Regions from separate parts of the Streptosporangium sp. NPDC051022 genome, predicted to be linked through region 1. Evidence: riboswitches for the same ligand, from Rfam matches in the RefSeq annotation. Region 1 holds a riboswitch; each other region holds the start of a gene.
What was found. Region 1 has a riboswitch for cobalamin ahead of metE (5-methyltetrahydropteroyltriglutamate--homocysteine S-methyltransferase). Riboswitches for the same ligand answer to the same signal wherever they lie in the genome.
Positions count from the first base shown of each region.

Region 2: another riboswitch for cobalamin. It lies ahead of AB0N02_RS23110 (ABC transporter substrate-binding protein); the one in region 1 lies ahead of metE (5-methyltetrahydropteroyltriglutamate--homocysteine S-methyltransferase).
Region 3: another riboswitch for cobalamin. It lies ahead of AB0N02_RS39665 (ribonucleoside-diphosphate reductase subunit alpha); the one in region 1 lies ahead of metE (5-methyltetrahydropteroyltriglutamate--homocysteine S-methyltransferase).

Region 1 is NZ_JBFBCF010000013.1:165,365-168,629, forward strand. It holds gene AB0N02_RS22245 (CoA-acylating methylmalonate-semialdehyde dehydrogenase) at 1-757, opposite strand, end outside; cobalamin riboswitch at 957-1,141, opposite strand; cobalamin riboswitch at 1,327-1,547, shown strand; gene metE (5-methyltetrahydropteroyltriglutamate--homocysteine S-methyltransferase) at 1,671-3,265, shown strand, end outside.
Region 2 is NZ_JBFBCF010000014.1:117,946-121,210, forward strand. It holds gene AB0N02_RS23105 (iron ABC transporter permease) at 1-756, opposite strand, end outside; gene AB0N02_RS23110 (ABC transporter substrate-binding protein) at 940-1,920, opposite strand; adenosylcobalamin (AdoCbl) riboswitch at 1,966-2,106, opposite strand; gene AB0N02_RS23115 (Gfo/Idh/MocA family oxidoreductase) at 2,250-3,101, opposite strand.
Region 3 is NZ_JBFBCF010000037.1:59,416-62,680, reverse strand. It holds gene glmS (glutamine--fructose-6-phosphate transaminase (isomerizing)) at 1-501, shown strand, start outside; gene AB0N02_RS39670 (tripartite tricarboxylate transporter substrate-binding protein) at 600-1,622, shown strand; cobalamin riboswitch at 1,627-1,825, shown strand; gene AB0N02_RS39665 (ribonucleoside-diphosphate reductase subunit alpha) at 2,023-3,265, shown strand, end outside.

The DNA of each region.
Region 1 (3,265 bases):
TCTTGGCGCCGCCGAAGCACTGGGCGCGCTTTCCGCGGGCCGTCGCCGTCGTGTACACGTACTCCGCGATCGCCGTGGAGCCGACGAATCCCAGCGCGGCCACCCGCGGATCCTCCAGCAGGGTGTCGACCGCCTCCTTGCCTCCGTTGACCACGTTCAGCACGCCGGGCGGCAGACCCGCCTCGACGAACAGCTCGGCCAGCCGCAACGGTACCGACGGGTCACGCTCGGACGGCTTGAGCACGAAGGCGTTGCCGCAGGCGAGGGCGGGGGCGGCCTGCCACAGCGGGATCATCGCCGGGAAGTTGAACGGCGTGATCCCGGCGACCACGCCCAGTGGCTGGCGCATCGAGTACACGTCGATGCCCGTCCCGGCGCTGTCGGTGAACTCGCCCTTGAGCAGGTGCGGGATGCCCGCGGCGAACTCGACCACCTCCAGCCCGCGCTGCAGGTCGCCGTCGGCGTCGGCGACCGTCTTGCCGTGCTCGGACGACAGCAGCCGGGCCAGCGGCTCACGCTCGGCTTCGACCAGTCGCAGGAAGCACAGCAGCACGCGGGCGCGGCGCTGCGGGTTCCACCGTGCCCACTCCTCCTGAGCGGCCTCGGCGTCGGCGATCGCCGCCTCGGTCTCGGCCCGGTTCGCCAGCGGGACACGGGCCTGGACCCGCCCGGTGCCGGGATCGTGGACGTCACCGTGGGCACCCGATGCCCCGGGAACCTGTTTGCCGCCGATGAAATGTGTCAGCTCACGGACCATGAACGACCTGCTTTCGCCAGGTGGGATCCGAAGATGGGCGTGCCTCGCCCGCGGTCCAGCGCACCGATGGGCGGGCCGGAAACGGTGAACGGGTCAGGGCGCAGCAGGGCCGTCAGCGCGGGGGATCCTCCACCGCCGGGACGTTTCCGGGCTCGCGAGCGCGTACCGATGCCATGCGTGTTCGCTCCATCCTCGTGGACAACACGGATCAACCCGCGGCCGGTATCCTGACTCCCGGATCAGCGCACGTCATCCGGCCTTCCCGGCTCTCGCCAGTGGCCTCATACAGCGATGACGCACTCCCCGGTCACAGTGGCGGGACCGCGCCGGATTCACACCGGCTTCCCTGCACCGCGGGCCTTCACCCCGAAAATATAGTTGGACGTCCTAGTAAGTCCAGAGCGACCGGCCGGATATGTGGAAAGCCGTCGCCGCCGCTCACCGAGAGGCTCAGGTGGCGGCCCTTCGCCGCGCCTTCGGCCATCCGGTCGAAGGACCCGCGGAACGTGCCTCGGACCGGATGACGTCTCAGAGTACGGCGAAGGTATCCGGCCACCGCGTTGGCTGGTTAGAATCCCGCCGTGGATGGTTCGTCCGCGCCCGGCCGGGTGCGGACGTCGTAAGAGGGAACCCGGTGCGAATCCGGGACTGCCCCGCAGCGGTGAGTGGGAACGACCGCCGTCATACGCACTGGACCGAAGGTCTGGGAAGCGACGGCCAGTAGGTCACGCCTGAGGTTCAGGTGTGGTGCCCGCGAGTCCGAAGACCTGCCCTCCGCCCGTGCACCGGCCGGTGCGCGGTGGTCCGCGGCCTCGTGGGAGGGCCTGGGACGCGCCCGCCGGGGTTTTCCCTGCCCGTCGTGTGCCTCTTCCTCCTGCCCGGCCGCATGCTGGCAATAGCGAGGGAAGCTGCCATGACAACGACGATCCTCGGGTACCCGCGCATCGGCGCGCACCGAGAGCTCAAATTCGCCACCGAGCAGTACTGGGCCGGGCGCGTCGGCGAGGAGGAACTGCAGTCCACGGCCGCGACGCTGCGGCGGGCGGTGTGGACCGAGCTGCGGGACGCCGGGCTGGGGACGATCCCGTCGAACACCTTCTCCTTCTACGACCAGGTGCTGGACACCAGCGTCATGGTCGACGCGGTCCCCGACCGCTACCGGGCGCTGCCGGGCCTGGAGCGCTACTTCGCGATGGCGCGCGGCACCGCGGACATCCCGGCGCTGGAGATGACCAAGTGGTTCGACACCAACTACCACTACATCGTCCCCGAACTGGCCCTGGACGCCCGCTTCCGGCTCGCCGACGGCGCGCAGGCCAAACCCGTGGCCGAATACCTCGAGGCCAGGGCGTTGGGGATCGAGACCCGGCCGGTGCTGGTCGGCCCCCTGACCTACCTGCTGCTGGCCAAGGCCGCGCCGGGCTCGCCCGAGGGGTTCGTGCCGCTGGACCTGCTGGACGCCCTGGTGGAGGTTTATGCCGAACTGCTGGAACGGCTCGCCGGAGCCGGCGCCCAATGGGTGCAGCTGGACGAACCGGCCCTGGTCAGGGATCTCGGCGCCCGACAGGTCGAGGCGCTCGAGCGGGCCTACCGCCGCCTGGGCGAGCTGTCCAGCCGTCCGAAGATCCTGCTGGCCACCTACTTCGGCACCGTCGCGCCGGAGGCGTTGAAGGTGCTGGCCTCCACCGCGGTGGAGGCGGTCGGGCTGGACTTCGTCTCCCGCCCCGACACCCTGGACGCGGTGGCCTCGATCGGCGGGCTGCCCGGCAAGACCGTCGTCGCCGGCGTGGTCGACGGCAGGAACGTGTGGCGGACCGACCCGGCGCGGGCCAGGGCGACGTACGCGGTGCTGCTCGGGCTGGCCGGGCAGGTGCAGCTGAGCACGTCGTGCTCGCTGCTGCACGTGCCCGTCGACCTTGACGGCGAAACCGCCCTGGACCCGCAGGTGCGGGCGCGGCTGGCGTTCGCCCGTCAGAAGGTCGCCGAACTGGTGGCGCTGGAGGCCGAGCTGGATTCCGACGACCCGCGGGCGGCACCGGTGCCCGGCGCGGGGGTCGACGCCGAGGTCCGGGCCCGGCTGCAGGCCCTCGGCGACGTCCACCGGACCGACCGCACAACCCGCTTCGCCGCCCAGCAGGAGAAACTCGGGCTGCCCGACCTGGCCACGACCACGATCGGATCGTTCCCGCAGACCGCCCGGATCCGCAAGGCCCGCGCCGACCACAAGGCCGGCCGGATCGACGGCGCCGCCTACACCGAGGCGATGCGCGCCGAGGTCGGGCAGGTGATCCGGCTCCAGGAGGAACTCGGCCTGGACGTTCTCGTGCACGGTGAGCCCGAGCGCAACGACATGGTCCAGTACTTCGCCGAGCAGCTGTCCGGATACGCGGCCACCGACCACGGCTGGGTCCAGTCTTATGGGACGCGCTGCGTGCGCCCCCCGATCCTGCACGGCGACGTCTCCCGCCCCGACCCGATGACGGTGGAGTGGGCGGCGTATGCGCAGTC
Region 2 (3,265 bases), on a different contig from region 1:
GACCACGATGCCGACGAAGCCGATCAGCCCGCTGACCGCGACGGCCGAGGCGGTCGCCAGGGAGGCGGCCAGCAGCACGACGAGCCGGACCCGGGCGACGTCGACGCCGAGACCCGCCGCCTCGTCGTCGCCGACCGACAGGACGTCCAGCAGCCTGCCGTACAGCAGCATGACCACCACCGAGACCAGGGCGTACGGCACGACCAGCCTGACCTGCTCCCAGCCACCGCCGACGTTGCCCAGGATCCAGCCGTAGACCCGCTGGAGTTCCTCCACGTTGAGCTGTTGCAGGAAGGTCTGGATCGCGGTGAGGAAGGAGGTGACGGCCACGCCCGCGAGGACCAGCGTGGCTGTGCCGCCGCGCAGGCCCGCGACGTTGCCCAGCGCGTAGGCGAGCAGCACGCCGCCGATGGCCCCGGCGAACGCGGCGACCGGGATGAGGAGCGTGTTGCCGTCGCCCCTGGCGAACACGATCGCCGCCGTGGTCGCCAGCCCCGCTCCCGCGGCGGCGCCCAGCAGGTAGGGGTCGGCCAGCGGGTTGCGGAACACCCCCTGGTATCCGGCGCCCGCGCAGGCCAGCAGGCCGCCGACGATCGCGGCGAGCAGGACCCTGGGCAGCCGGAGCTCGAACAGCAGCCCCTTCTCGACCGGTGCCAGTCCCGAGTCGACCGAGACGAAGGGCAGCCAGTCGAGCAGTTGCAGCGCCACCTTCTGCGGCTCGATGCCCGCCGCGCCGATCAGCAGGGCCGCGAACATGCTCGCCAGCAGGACGCAGGAGGCCGCGACCGCCACCGGCGGGCGGAGCCCGGTCGCCCGCGGCGGACGGAACCCGGCCGCCCGGGGCTCGGCGCCACCGCCGGGCGGGGGTGACGGGTCACCCCCGGGCCGAGGTGCCGGATCGCCACCGAGCGAGGCCTCGGGGCGGGAGAGGTCGGTCACTTAGCTGGTCGCGGCTTTCTTGACGGCGGCGCCGACCTGCTCGGCGAGGTCGGCGACCCGGGGCCCCCAGCGGGAGGCGATGTCGTCGTCGAGGAGGACGACCTGGTCGTTCTTGATCGCGGAGAGGCCGGACCAGCCGGGACGTTTGGCCAGGGTCTCCTTCGACTGGCCGCAGCACTTGGTGTCGGCCAGGAAGACGAGGTCCGGGTCGGCCTTGGCGACGAACTCGGCCGACAGCTTGGGATAGCCGCCCGCCGCCTCGGGGGCCTTGTCGGCGATGTTGGTCAGGCCGAACAGGCCGTAGACCTGGCCGATGAAGGTGGTGGACGTGACCGAGTAGGGGGTGCTGTCCAGCTCGTGGTAGTAGGTGAGCTTCTTGTCCCGGGGCGCGGCGGCGGCCAGCGTCTCGATCCGCTCCTTCATGCCGGTGACCACCTCATCGGCCTTGGCCTGGTTGCCGGTGGCCGCGCCGAGGTCGGCGATCTGGTCGTAGGCGTCGTCGAACTTGGTCGCGGCGGGTTCGAGCAGCACCGGCACGCCGAGCGTGCCCAGCTTGGCGACGACGCCGTCGATGTCGTTGGCGAGCACGATCAGGTCGGGCTTCTGGGCGACGATCGCCTCGACGTTCGGCTTGAAGCCGGACAGGCTGCTCTTGGGCGCCTCCGCCGGGTAGTTGGACTGGTCGTCGACCGCGACGACCTGGGCGCCCGCGCCGACGGCGAAGAGGCTCTCGGTGGCGGTCGGTGACAGCGAGACGATCCGTTCGGGCCTCTTCGGGACGACGACGGGACCGTTGCCCGCCTGCACCGTGACGGGGAAGCCCGCGGCCCCTGTGGATCCCGGGGATCCTGCCGTGGACGCCGAGGAGGGCGCCGGCGACGTCGCGGTCGCGTCCTGGGGGGCGGTGGAACTCTGACCGCATCCGGCCAGGGTCAGCACACCGAGCAGCACGCCGATGAGGGCGGGAGGTACGGGCCTCACGCGGGGGTCCTTTCGGTCATCGGAACAGAGAGACCCGTGAAGGGACGGGGTCACCCTTTCCACGAGGGTCGACGACGTCGGCACGGCGGAAGGCGACCTGGCTCGATCCTGAGGATCATGACAGTTGCGGGACAGCGCCGGACTCACACCGGACTTCGCTACGCGCCGTGCGTCGGATAAACGTTATCAATCCCCCCTGAGCAGCCCACGTCAAGGTTTGGACACGGGGCCTTCACCCCGCGTCACGGGCCTTTCCGCCCGGTGCCCGTACCTCCGGAGGGGCGTGGGAAGCCGCGGGGGCGGGGCGGGGGTTCGTGAAGGTGGAGGTGTCAGCCGAGGTGTCGTTCGGCCGCGGCGATGATCTCCTGCAGGCGCAGGCCGTGCGCGGCGTCGAGGGGGTGGCCGCCGCCGTGCTCGACGGTCTCGGCGAACTCGGCGAGCATCACGGCGAAGACGTCGGAGCCGAGCCGGTCGCCCTCGAGGCGCTGGTGGCCGAGACGGCCGTAGATGTCCACGTGGGAGGGCGGTGTCTCACCGGGCACGCTCATGCACAGCGAGGCCTCGCTGATCGCGCCCGTCTCGTGTTCCAGCAGCAGGCCGACCCATCCCCTCGGGTTACCGTGGGCGCGTACGCCGACGACACGGCCGAGCGCGGCGTCCAGCATGTCGATCATGTGCGGGCCGACGTCGAGGATCGCGCCGTGCTCCAGCCGCCACGGGGAAGTGAAGTCGCCCAGCAGGGCCCCGGAGACGTTGGCCGCGTGACCGCCGAACGGTTCGAGGGCCGAGACCCTGGCCAGGAACGCCCTGGTCGCCTCCGAGTATCGCCAGGTGAGAACCATCTGGGAGGGCACGCCCGCCTCGGCGACCGCGCCGGCCAGCCGCCGGGCCCCGTCCAGGTCGGCGGCGAGCGGTTTCTCCAGCAGCAGCGCCTTGCCCGCCTTGGCGGCGAGCACGCCGAGCTCGGCCTGTACGGCGGGCGGCACCGAGAACGCGACCGCCTCGCAGTTGTCGAACAGCTCCTCGACGCGCTTGAAGACCGGGACGCCGAATCTGGCGGCGGCCTCGGGGCGCCGGGCCCACACGCCCACCAGGCGCGTGTCCGGTCCGGCGGCCAGCATCGGCGCGTGCACCATCTCCGCCCACGGCCCCGCGCCCACCAAACCCACGGATATCGTCACCGCCCCAGCTTCTCACGCCTCCGTCACCCGATCGCGCGCTCGGGCCGTACCCGGACCGCGCCCCGGGCACGGCGTTCCGGAGCCCTTCGCGGGGAGCGGCGCGCGAGGACGTGGAGGGAACCCGTGAGGCATCGGCCGGGCGGCGCGGGCCGTACCGGCATGAT
Region 3 (3,265 bases), on a different contig from region 1:
CCGGACCAGATCAAGCAGATCCTCGCCCTGGAGCCGGAGATCAGGGAGCTCGCGCACAAGTACGCCGGCTCGCCGAGCATGATGTTCGTCGGACGGGTCCGGGGATACCCGGTGGCCAGGGAGGGCGCGCAGAAGCTCAAGGAGATCTCCTACGTGCACGCCGAGGCCTACCCGGCCAGCGAGCTCAAGCACGGGCCGCTGGCGCTGATCGGTCCCGAGATGCCGACCGTGGCGATCGTCCCGGACGACGAGCTGCTGGACAAGAACCTCACCACGCTGGGGGAGATCCGCGCGCGCGGCGGGCGGGTGCTCATGGTCGGGCACCGTACGGCCGACCCGAAGCTGGCCGACGACTGCCTCGTGGTGCCCAAGAACGAGACCGAGCTTGACCCGATCCTGCTGTCGATCCCGCTGCAGCTGTTCGCCTACCACGCCGCCGTCGCCCTGGAGCGGGACGTGGACAAGCCTCGCAACCTCGCCAAGAGCGTCACGGTGGAGTGATCTCGCGAGGCTATACCCCCGACATGTACTACGGAAAGTAATTGCCCTGTAGCGTGAAGTATCTAGAGGTTTGGGGGATCTCGGGCTAAGGGGTGCTTATGCACCGTAGGCGGTTCTTCGCGCTCGCGCTGGGGGTCATGGCCGCCACCTGCGGCTGTGACAGGCTGGGCGACTCCGGCGCGGCTCCGGCGGGCAGGCTGACCATCGTCGTGCCCGCCCCCCGCGGGCAGGGGTGGGACCAGGCCGCCCGCGCGCTGGCCGCGATCCTGACCGGGGACGGGCTGGCCGGCGCGGTCGAGGTCAGCAACCAGCCGGGCGGGGTCGGCGCGGCCGCGCTGAGCGCCTTCGCCGCCCGCGGCCCGTTCGCGCGCGACGGCAGGCTGCTCCTGGCGGGCATGCCGGTGGTGGCGGGCGCGGAGATCGCCAACGTCGCCTCCGTGATGGCGGCGACCACCCCGCTGGCCAGGCTGGTCGGCGACTGGACCGCCCTGGTCGTCTCCACCAACTCCCTGCTGCGCACCTTCGAGGACTTCGCCGCGGTGCTCCGCCGCAACCCGGCCGAGCTGGTGGTCGGCGGCAGGCTGGACGGCGGCTCCGACCACGTGCTCTACGGCATGATCGGCAAATGCCTCGGCGTGGACGTCAGGCTGCTGGACTACGCGGGCTACCCCGGCGGGGCCGAGGGCGTCGAGGCCCTGCAGGAGGGGCGGGTGGCCGCGCTCCTGGGATCGGCCCGGGCCTTCCTGCCGGAGATCGCCGCGGGCCGTGTGCGGCCGCTGGTCGTCTCCTCCAGCGAGCGGATCGACGGCATCGACGCGCCGACTTTGATGGAGCGGGAGATCCGGCTCGAGTACGCCGACTGGTGCGGCGTGTTCGGCCCGCGCGGCATGAGCCCGCGGGACCGGGACGAGGCCGTCGCGCTGTGCGACCGGATCGACGCCTCGCCCCGCTGGCAGGCACTGTGCGCGGCCAACGGCTGGAACCGGGTCTATCTGAGCGGCGACGAGTTCCGCCAGTGGATCGTCACCGAGACCCGCCGAACCCGGGGAGTTCTCGGCGAACTCGGGCTACTCAGCTCCTTCGACACAAGTTGTTGGGGTAGTTGCGTCGGGCGGCACTAGATGTAGGATCCTGCTTGTTGCTGGTTCGCCCGAGGGGGCGAGGTAAGAGGGAACCCGGTGCGAGTCCGGGACTGCCCCGCAGCGGTGAACGGGAACGACCGCCGTCATGAGCACTGGGTGAGCCATGCCTGGGAAGCGACGGCCAGTAGAAGTGTGCAAGGTGCCTGTGAGTCCGAAGACCTGCCGGTGACACGTGGCTGAGGAAGCCGAGCCGGGCACCGGGGGACGCGCAGAGCGGCCCGCGGCGTGCCGGGCGAGGTGGGCTCGGCCATGGGAACTGTCCAGGGCCTCGAGGGAGGGTCCGCGGAACGAGGCGGTCCGGCGTGCCCGGGGACCGCCCGTGGACGCGCGTCCTCCGGCGGGAGCCGTACGGGGAACACGAGCGCGCGAGGGGTAACACGTGACACAGACCTTGATCGATGTCGCGGAGGAGAGCGGGAGAGAGCGGGACGACCGCAGGCTGGCCATCGAGGAGGCCGCCGCCCGGGTGATCACCGATCCGGAGAACTCCAAGGTCGCCGCGCGGTTGCTGGCCGAACTGATCGCCGACGAGGCGGCCGGGCACGGGGTCCGGACCTTCTCCGAGTCGATCGCCGCGACCCACGCCGCCGGACTCCTCCAGGACCGGCTGGCCGCGTTCGTGGCCGCCCACGCCGAGGCGCTCGACGCGCTGATCGCGCCGGACGCCGACGACCGGTTCGAGTACTTCGGGCTGCGCACCGTCTACGACCGCTACCTGCTGCGCCACCCGCGGACCCGCAAGGTCCTCGAGCGCCCGCAGCACTTCTTCCTGCGCGTGGCCTGCGGCCTGTCGGAGACGGTCGAGGAGGCCGCCGAGCTGTACGCGCTCATGGCCGCCCTGGCCTACCTGCCCAGCTCGCCGACCCTGTTCAACTCCGGCTCGCGCAGGCCCCAGCTGTCGTCGTGCTTCCTGCTCGACTCGCCCCGTGACGAGCTGGAGGCCATCTACGAGCGCTACGGGCAGGTCGCGCGGCTGTCGAAGTACGCCGGGGGGATCGGCGTCTCCTGGACCCGCGTCCGCTCGCGGGGCTCGCTGATCCGGGGTACCAACGGCCACTCCAACGGCATCGTGCCCTGGCTGCGCACGCTGGACGCCAGCGTCGCCGCGGTCAACCAGGGCGGCCGCCGCAAGGGCGCGGCCTGCGTCTACCTGGAGCCCTGGCACGCCGACGTCGAGGAGTTCCTCGAACTGCGCGACAACACCGGGGAGGAGGCCCGCCGCACGCACAACCTGAACCTGGCCAACTGGATCCCCGACGAGTTCATGCGCCGGGTCGAGGCCGACGAGACGTGGTCGCTGTTCGACCCCAAGGAGGTGCCGCACCTGACCGACCTGTACGGCGACGCCTTCGACGAAGCCTACCGGGCCGCCGAGGCCGAGGGCCGGTTCGTCAGGCGGGTCCAGGCCCGCGCGCTGTACGGCCGGATGATGCGCACCCTCGCCCAGACCGGCAACGGCTGGATGACCTTCAAGGACGCCGCCAACCGCACCTCCAACCAGACGGCCCGTCCCGAGAACGTCATCCACCTGTCGAATCTCTGCACCGAGATCCTGGAGGTCACCGGCGACGCGGAGACCGCCGTCTGCAACCTCGGCTCGATCAACCTCGCCGCCCACCTCG